4 regions of the Rhodoferax sp. P2_H8_2 genome follow, and region 1 is predicted to be linked to each of the others. Evidence: predicted binding sites of a transcription regulator. Region 1 holds the regulator's gene; each other region holds the start of a gene.
What was found. Region 1 encodes sigma-54, which starts transcription at its own class of promoters, with help from an activator protein. Its sites were predicted from a motif close to TGGCANGNAANCTGCTTT; they were not measured.
Positions count from the first base shown of each region.

Region 2: a site for sigma-54 is predicted at 1,127-1,144, ahead of AC1DV6_RS17340 (CmpA/NrtA family ABC transporter substrate-binding protein). Genes of this name have one in related genera too.
Region 3: a site for sigma-54 is predicted at 1,270-1,287, ahead of glnA (type I glutamate--ammonia ligase). Genes of this name have one in related genera too.
Region 4: a site for sigma-54 is predicted at 1,307-1,324, ahead of AC1DV6_RS06320 (pilin). Genes of this name have one in related genera too.

Region 1 covers NZ_JBFUFW010000008.1:32,505-34,706, forward strand. Annotated here, with positions in the region: gene AC1DV6_RS14230 (THUMP domain-containing class I SAM-dependent RNA methyltransferase) at 1-168, opposite strand, end outside; gene rpoN (RNA polymerase factor sigma-54) at 165-1,751, opposite strand; gene lptB (LPS export ABC transporter ATP-binding protein) at 1,751-2,202, opposite strand, start outside.
Region 2 covers NZ_JBFUFW010000012.1:64,242-66,443, forward strand. Annotated here, with positions in the region: gene AC1DV6_RS17330 (FG-GAP repeat protein) at 1-407, opposite strand, end outside; gene AC1DV6_RS17335 (hypothetical protein) at 533-973, shown strand; gene AC1DV6_RS17340 (CmpA/NrtA family ABC transporter substrate-binding protein) at 1,332-2,202, shown strand, end outside.
Region 3 covers NZ_JBFUFW010000009.1:35,493-37,694, reverse strand. Annotated here, with positions in the region: gene glnA (type I glutamate--ammonia ligase) at 1-1,212, opposite strand, end outside; gene AC1DV6_RS15130 (competence/damage-inducible protein A) at 1,452-2,202, opposite strand, start outside.
Region 4 covers NZ_JBFUFW010000003.1:138,411-140,612, reverse strand. Annotated here, with positions in the region: gene AC1DV6_RS06325 (ATPase, T2SS/T4P/T4SS family) at 1-1,186, shown strand, start outside; gene AC1DV6_RS06320 (pilin) at 1,364-1,879, shown strand; gene AC1DV6_RS06315 (PglL family O-oligosaccharyltransferase) at 1,824-2,202, shown strand, end outside.

The DNA.
Region 1 (2,202 bases):
GCTATGCAGGTTCAGCAGCATCGCGTCACGCCAGGAGCCGCGCGCCAATACGCCACCGCGGCGCGTCAGCAGGTCTTCACCCATCAGGCCTGTCGCTGCGTGTACTTCGGCGGCCAGCAGGTCCTCGACACCGGCGGCACAAGGTAAGAAAAGTTGGAGTTGCATCAGAGTGCCTTACGTAAAGATGCGGGAGCGATCTTCAGCCCCTCGCGGTATTTGGCCACGGTGCGGCGGGCGCATTCAATGCCCTGCTCCTTGAGCATCTCGGAAATCTGGTTGTCGCTCAAAGGCTTCTTGCTGCTCTCGGCGCTGATGAACTGCTTGATCAACGCACGTACGGCCGTGCTGGACGCATTGCCACCGGACTCGGTGCCCAGCCCTGAACCAAAGAAATACTTCAACTCAAAGGTACCAAACGGCGTTGCCATGTACTTGGCCGTGGTCACGCGGCTGATCGTTGACTCGTGCAGCCCCAATTCATCCGCAATCTCGCGCAGCACCAGTGGGCGCATCGCCAATTCGCCGTGCACAAAGAAGCTTTTTTGCCGCTCCACAATCGCCGTGCTGACACGCAAGATGGTGTCGAAGCGCTGCTGGATGTTCTTGATAAACCAGCGCGCTTCCTGCAGGCGCTGCTGCAGCCCCGCATGGCTGGAACTGGCCTTGTGGTTGCGCAGCACATTGGCGTAAATGTCATGCACCTTGAGGCGCGGCATCACATCCGGGTTCAACTGCACCCGGAATTTCGGACCCATGCCGCCAATCGTCTTGCCGACCTGCACCACCAACACGTCGGGGATTACGACGTTGCGCTCGACGTCGACAAAGCGCCGCCCCGGCTTGGGCTCCAGCCGGGCAATGCGGGCAATCGCTTCGCGCACCAGCGCGTCGCTGCCCGCTCCCAATTGCACCAGCCGTTTGATATCGCGCCGCGCCAGTAGCTCCATGGGCTGGCGGCAAATCTTCAAACCCACTTCCAGCACTTCGCGCTCGTCAGGGAAATCGTTGTCCAGTAACAGCGCGCGCAATTGCAAACGCAGGCATTCGCCCAGATCACGGGCGCCTACGCCCACCGGCTCCAGGCTGTGCAGCAGGCCCAGCGCCACCTGGAAGTGATGCACCAGGTCGTCCAACTGCTCGTCGCTGCCCGGCGTCAGGCTGCGCGCCAGGTTCTCCAGTGTGTCTTCCAGGTAGCCGTCGTCGTTCAGCGATTCAATCAGGAAGCGCAGCGCGGCGCGGTCTTCCTCTGACAGGCGCAGACGCAATGCCTGGCGGTGCAGATGGGCTTGCAGGCTCTCCTGCGAGCGCGCCAACGCCGTGGCGTCCTGCGTTTCGTCCTCGTCCCGGTTGTTCGTACGCGGGGCAGCATCACCACCCCATTCGCTGTCGTCAGCGGCGACACCCGTACCGCCATCGCCCTCCCAACCCATGCCATCATCGCCAGACAAAGGCACACTGTCGTCGTCTGTTTTGCCGTCAGCACCCGTCGCACCAGCGTAATCAGCTACAAAATCAGCAGCAACTTCAGATTCGCGGTCTCCGGTGCTGACAGGCGTATCCGCCGCCACCAGCCCATAGTCTTCGCGCTCGGCGCGTTCTTCGGTGAGTTCCAGAAACGGGTTTTCGTCCAGCATCTGCTCCACTTCCTGGCTGAGTTCCAGCGTGGAAAGCTGCAGCAGCCGGATCGACTGTTGTAGCTGGGGGGTTAGCGCCAGGTGTTGGGAGACGCGTAGGGATAAGCCCTGCTTCATCACATTTTGAAGTGCTCACCGAGATACACGCGGCGCACATCGGCGTTGTTCACGATCTCGGAGGGCGTACCCTCAGCCAGCACGTGGCCGTCGCTGATGATGTAGGCATGGTCACAGATGCCCAGCGTCTCGCGCACATTGTGGTCGGTGATCAACACGCCGATGCCACGTGCCTTCAGGAAATTGATGATGCGCTGGATCTCGATCACGGCGATTGGATCTATACCCGCGAACGGCTCGTCCAGCAGGATGAAGCGCGGCCGGGTTGCCAGTGCGCGGGCAATCTCCACGCGGCGGCGCTCACCTCCGGACAAGGCCAACGAGGGCGACTCACGCAGATGCTCCACACGCAGCTCCTGCAACAGCGACGTCAGGCGGGCTTCGATTTCCGGCTTCTTCAGCGGCTCACCATTCTCGTCACGCTGCAACTCCAGAACAGCGCGCACGTTGT
Region 2 (2,202 bases), on a different contig from region 1:
GTTGATGCGCTGCAACCTGCGTTGTTGCAAGCCTGCACCGTGTACTGGGCATTGACACGCGTGTGCAGCAGGCCGTCGATGGCATAGGCATAGCTCGTGCCCGACAAGGCTTGCGCGATCATGGTGGGCGCCGTCGGGCCGGTGCCATCAATGTCTTCATACGCGCGGTATGTCACCGCGCCTTGATCAGCCGGTGCAGTAGCGGCGGCCCACGACAAGCTGAAACTCCTGACACCGTAGGTCATGCTCAAACTCGCAGGAACGGCGGGTACGGATACAGACACAGGCAGTGGCGTTGCGCCTCCTCCACCTCCCCCACCACCGCAAGCGGCCAAGAAGGTTAGCGGCAAGCCAACGACAAATACGCGCAAAAGGCGGCGCGCGAGGTAATGCGAAATGGACTTCATCTCTGTTTCTCCCTGCAATCTTCTTCAGCACAGTGTACCCAGCCAACCCCATACGCAACAAGAAACAAGACATCTCCTTACAAACGGCTCATAGAAAAGTAACAAGTCCACGCTACTCTTGAAGCATGCAAAACCTTCCCATTTCCATCGAACAACTGGCGGCCGAGGTTTACGACGCGGCACCGCCTCCGGAGCAGGACCGTATGGTGTCACTGCTGGTCGGCAAGATCTATGAAAGCGCGCCCGTTGCCGAGCGCCGCAACCTCATCATTTACTTGATGCGACCGTTGGGCGTGCTGTCACTGGTGGCAGTGGCCAACGGTATCTTTGCCAAGATCCGCTTTCGTGGCGGCTGGCCCGATATGCAGATCCGCACAGACGACGTGCAGAACATCCAGACGCAGGATGTGGTGGACCTCACCCACTACGCCCAGCAGACCAGCACCCAGGTGCTGGACGGCCTGGCACACATCGTCACCGGCTCCCCGGTACTGGCCACTTCGGCTGCGGCTGCCTTGCTGATTCACATCCTGCTGCAACGCCAAAAAACACGCCGCAGCACATGACCCGTGGTGCGGGCCGGTAGGGGCGCAGGTCAATTTGGTGCGTCGCACAAATCCAGTGCACCCCTCACAATAAGGCATAAAAAGTGCCTCTAGAGCTTATAGAACGTGCGTAAGCAGCTCCTGAATTCATAGCATCTTTCAGGTCAAAGCACTTGGCACAGACATTGCATTAGCTAACGCAAGACCGGCAACGGTCACGCATCCAGCCCCGTCCAACGGCGGGCGGGCCTGGCGGCAAAGGACAAAGGCGTCCCCACGGGTTTGCTTGCGCACCGCGCAGTGAACCCAGTGTGGACGCCTTTTTGCATTTCTGAGTTCTGTTTTCTGTTTTCTGTTTTGAAACCTTGAGGGAATTGCCATGACTGACTTACTGAAAGCCCGTATGACCCGTCGAACCATTCTGCAAAGCGCCACGGTCGCCGCCGTCGGCATTGATCCCGCACTGCGTGCTGCCGTCTATGCCGCAGGCTCAGACGCTCCCGAGAAAACCGAAGTGAAGATCGGCTTCATCCCGCTGACCGACTGCGCCAGCGTGGTGATGGCGTCTGTGCTGGGCATCGACCAGAAATACGGCGTGAAGATCATTCCGTCCAAGGAAGCCAGCTGGGCCGGTGTGCGCGACAAGCTGGTCAATGGTGAGCTGGACTTTGCCCATGTGTTGTACGGCCTGGTCTATGGCGTGCACCTGGGTATTGGTGGCCCCAAGAAAGACATGGCCGTGTTGGCCACGTTGAACAACAACGGCCAGGCGATCACGCTGTCCAAGAAGCTGGCCGACAAAGGCGCGGTAGATGGCGCAGGGCTTGCCAAGCTGATGGCATCCGAGAAACGTGAATACACGTTTGCGCAAACCTTCCCGACCGGCACCCATGCGATGTGGCTCTATTACTGGCTGGCCGCCAATGGCATCAATCCGCTGCAGGACGCCAAAGTCATCACCGTACCGCCACCGCAAATGGTGGCCAATATGCGTGTCGGCAATATGGACGGCTTCTGCGTGGGTGAGCCCTGGAACCACCGCGCCATCATCGATGGCATCGGCGTGACCGCCACCACCACGCAGGACATCTGGAAAGACCACCCCGAAAAAGTGCTGGGCACCACCGGCGATTTCGTCAAGAAGTACCCCAACACCGCACGCGCCGTGACGGCAGCGATTCTGGAGGCCGGTCGCTGGATCGACGCCAACCTGTCCAACAAGAACAAGATGGCCGAGACGATTGCCGACA
Region 3 (2,202 bases), on a different contig from region 1:
GGGAGGCAGATGGTACAGGTCCTTGGTAGCAGCTTCGCCAGGATGGATCTTGTTTTCGATACCGTCCAGACCAGCCATCATCAGTGCCGAGAAGCACAGGTAAGGGTTGGAAGATGGATCGGGGAAACGCGCTTCGATGCGGCGACCCTTGGGGTTGGCCACAAACGGAATGCGGATCGATGCAGAGCGGTTGCGCGAGCTGTACGCCAGCTTGACCGGTGCTTCAAAACCAGGAACCAGGCGCTTGTAGCTGTTGGTGCCAGGGTTGGTGATGGCGTTCAGTGCACGGGCGTGCTTGATGATGCCGCCGATGTAGTACAGCGCGAAGTCAGACAGACCTGCATAGCCGTCGCCTGCGAACAGGTTCTTGCCGTCTTTCCAGATGGACTGGTGCACGTGCATGCCGGAGCCGTTGTCACCAGCGTAAGGCTTGGGCATGAAGGTCGCGGTCTTGCCGTAGGCATTGGCGACGTTCCAGACCACGTACTTCAGGTTTTGCGTCCAGTCGGCGCGCTCTACCAGTGTGGAGAACTTGGTGCCGATTTCGTTCTGGCCAGCGCCCGCCACTTCGTGGTGGAACACTTCAACCGGAATGCCCAGCGATTCGAGGATCAGGGACATTTCGGCGCGCATGTCTTGCGTGCTGTCGACTGGAGGAACCGGAAAGTAGCCGCCCTTGGTGGTGGGACGGTGGCCGCGGTTGCCGCCTTCGAGCTTGGTACCGGAGTTCCATGGCGCTTCGTATTCGTCGATCTCGAAGAACACCTTGCCGGGTTCATTGGCCCAACGCACGCCGTCGAAGATGAAAAATTCTGGCTCAGGACCGAAGTAGGCCGTGTCGCCCATGCCGGAGGCCTTCAAGTAGGCTTCTGCGCGCTTGGCGATGGAACGTGGATCACGGTCATAGGCCTTGCCATCGGATGGCTCAACCACATCGCATTGCAGGAACAGTGTGGTTTCTTCGAAGAAGGGATCGATGTTGGCCGTGTTCGGGTCAGGCATCAGTTGCATGTCGGAGGCTTCAATGCCCTTCCAGCCGGCGATCGAAGAGCCGTCGAAAGCGTGGCCGCCAGTGAACTTGTCTTCACCAAAAGCGGACACGGGCACGGTCACGTGCTGTTCTTTACCGCGGGTATCGGTGAAACGGAAGTCAACAAACTTGACTTCGTTTTCTTTCACCATATTCATCACGTCTGCGACGGTCTTGGCCATCAAATACTCCTAGTACAAAAAAATCACACGGGTTGTAGAAACAAGGACATCAGTCTCAATGCAGCTTTTGTGCCAAAAAATGGACCGCTTTCAATTTGACTGCAGCGCACCATTCTGCCCTGAGTTGGCGCGGATTTTTGGCAGTTCTGTCACCTTGATTCGGCTCTGTAACAGGCCCACCTATCTTGCGATGCACCAAATCGGGATTACCAAATTTGCACCTAATTAGTGCAATATTTTCAACGCACCATTTCAGGGCCAAGCCCGATCTGCAGGGCATGAAGTTGTCCCAGCATGGCGGGGTATGCAGTCGCTACCGCTTCAGGCGCGCCTTTGACGCCCAGTTCGATGTGCTTGCCAAATTCAGGGTGGTCTACGCTGGGCAGGCTGAATACTTTCACTGCATATTGCTGCTCCAGCGCTTCCATCATCGGCGTTAGCGTCGCTTCCATTGCGCCAAATACGATGATCGAACGCTCCTCATGGGGCTTTGCATGGAACAGGGGCGCGTAGTGCGTGTCCAGCACCCACTCCACCATGGGCCAGGCCATCACCGGAAAGCCGGGCAAGAAATGTATGCCCCCACGCTCCATCGCTTCGCGGGTCGCTGCCCCCCGAGGGGGCGAATTCCCCTTGGGGCGGCCCTGCGGGGAATTGTCTCTCTGACCGACGCAGCTAAACCCCGGGATCTTGTTGTACGGATTGGGGATGATCTCGCAGCCCGCGGGGAACATGCCCATGTTCAGTCGATGCAGGTTGTCGGCGCGCTCGGGCTCATAAGGTGTGCCCTGCTCTTTCGCGACATCCTGCATACGCTCCAGAATCAGGCGCTTGGCCTCGGGATGCAATTGCAATGGAACGCCCAACGCCCTGGCCGCGCACTGGCGTGTGTGGTCGTCCGGTGTGGCACCAATGCCGCCAAAGGAAAACACCACGTCGCCCGACGCCAACGCGCGTTGCAGCGTCGCCGTGATGCGCTCAGGCGCATCG
Region 4 (2,202 bases), on a different contig from region 1:
CCATATTGAGCCTATGCCGGGTAAGTTCAAAACCGGCATCCGTTTCCGGATTGACGGAAGCCTTGTGCCCTATGTGGAAGTTCCCGCACACTTCCGGCAGGCCATGGTGACCCGTTTGAAGATCATGTGCGATCTGGACATCTCCGAGCGCCGCAAGCCACAGGATGGCAAGATCAAGTTCAAGAAGTATGGTCCGCTGGACATTGAGCTGCGGGTCGCTACGATCCCGTCAGCGGGCGGTGTCGAAGATGTGGTGATGCGTATTCTTGCTGCGGGCGAACCCATTCCCCTGGAGAAACTGGGTCTCACGCCGCACAACAAGGAACGCTTGGAAGCCACGGTCAGCAAGCCCTACGGACTGTTTTACGTGTGCGGTCCTACCGGCTCCGGCAAGACCACGACGCTGCACTCCATCCTGAAATTCCTGAATACGCCGGATACCAAAATCTGGACGGCCGAAGACCCGGTGGAAATTACCCAAAAAGGGTTGCGCCAAGTCCAGATCAACAAAAAAGCGGGTATCGATTTTGCATTGGTCATGCGGGCTTTCCTGCGTGCGGATCCAGACATCATCATGGTGGGTGAGTCGCGCGATAAGGAAACTGTGTCCATGGGCGTGGAAGCGTCGCTGACAGGCCACCTGGTCTTCTCAACGCTGCATACCAACTCGGCGCCGGAATCTATCACCCGGTTAATGGACATGGGGATGGATCCCTTCAATTTTGCAGATGCGCTTTTAGGAATTCTGGCGCAGCGCCTGGCCAAGAAGCTCTGCGACTGCAAGCAGTCCTACCACCCTGACGCCGAGGAGTTGCGCCTATTCGCTGCCGAATACGCAGAAGAGCTGCGTCATTCCAAGGCGTGGAAGGCCGACTACGCTGGCGAGAGCAAGAAGATGGTTGACCAGTGGATTGCGACCTACGGCGAAAGCGGCCAGGTCAAGTTCTACAAGGCGGTCGGATGCGACAAGTGCAGCAAGACCGGCTACAAGGGCCGCATTGGTCTGCACGAGTTGCTGGTCGCCGATGACCCAGTCAAGAAGTTGATCCAAGAGCGCGCCCGCGTCGCAGAGTTGTTTGCCCAATCCGTTGAGGGCGGCATGCGGACTCTGAAAATGGACGGTATGGAGAAGGTAATGATGGGCCTAACCGACTTGAAAATGGTTCGGTCGGTTTGCATTAAGTAAACGCAAGCCGAGTGACAAAATTGTCAACACCCCTGCCGGCATTGACATAAATGCTTGCAAAACTATTGTGTGGTTCGGCAAAAAATGCAACATTTTTCACAGTTTCATGGCTAGAATCCGTGGCACGGAAACTGCTCATTGCTATGTTCCCGTTCTTCATCACCTAAGGAGTTTTCAATGAAGCGTTCTCTGCAAAAGGGTTTTACCCTGATCGAATTGATGATCGTGGTTGCGATCATCGGTATCTTGGCTGCTGTGGCTTTGCCCGCGTACCAAGATTACACAATCCGCGCGAAGATGTCCGAGGTAATCTTGGCCGCCTCTTCTTGCCGTACAGGTATTACCGAGTTCTATCAAACTGGCAACTCACTGCCGCAGACCGCCAATCAGTTTGGCTGTGAGCAAACTCAGGCTGGCTCTGGTTCCCGCTATGCATCGACGGTAACGACTGACACCGTTGGCATTATTACGGTGGCATCGACGGTTGCTGGTGCAACGGGCAATGTGACATTGCAACCATGTGCTCAGCAAGGTATCTCCACCCCTGGTTATGGGACTGGTGCTTGCACCACAGCGATGACGGCACCTGGTCAAAGCGTTGTTGCCTGGATTTGTGGAGGCGCTGGTACCAATCTTAATGGCGGTGTTGCAACTGCACAGAAGTACCTCCCATCCTCTTGCCGTGGCGCCTAAGTCGTTTTTTGGCTTAAACAGAAAGGCGCCCTTTGGGCGCCTTTTTTTTGCCCAGATTTTTGGTGTGTTGGGGGCAGTACTCTGGATCATCTCTTGGTTGAATCCGAATCACTATCCGCCATGGATAGTGTTTGAAAACGAAGCGTGTACATTTGCGGCTCTCATTTGCGCCTCCGTCGCGTTGCTAATAGTGCGGGGCTCACGGCCCTTTCGTGTGCCGTTGAATCCACTGCTTTGGATTTTTGCAATTACGGTAATTGTTGCAATCCAATTTGGAATCTCAATGATTTCACAGCAACAGGCCTTTCTTGGCTCGTTGTATC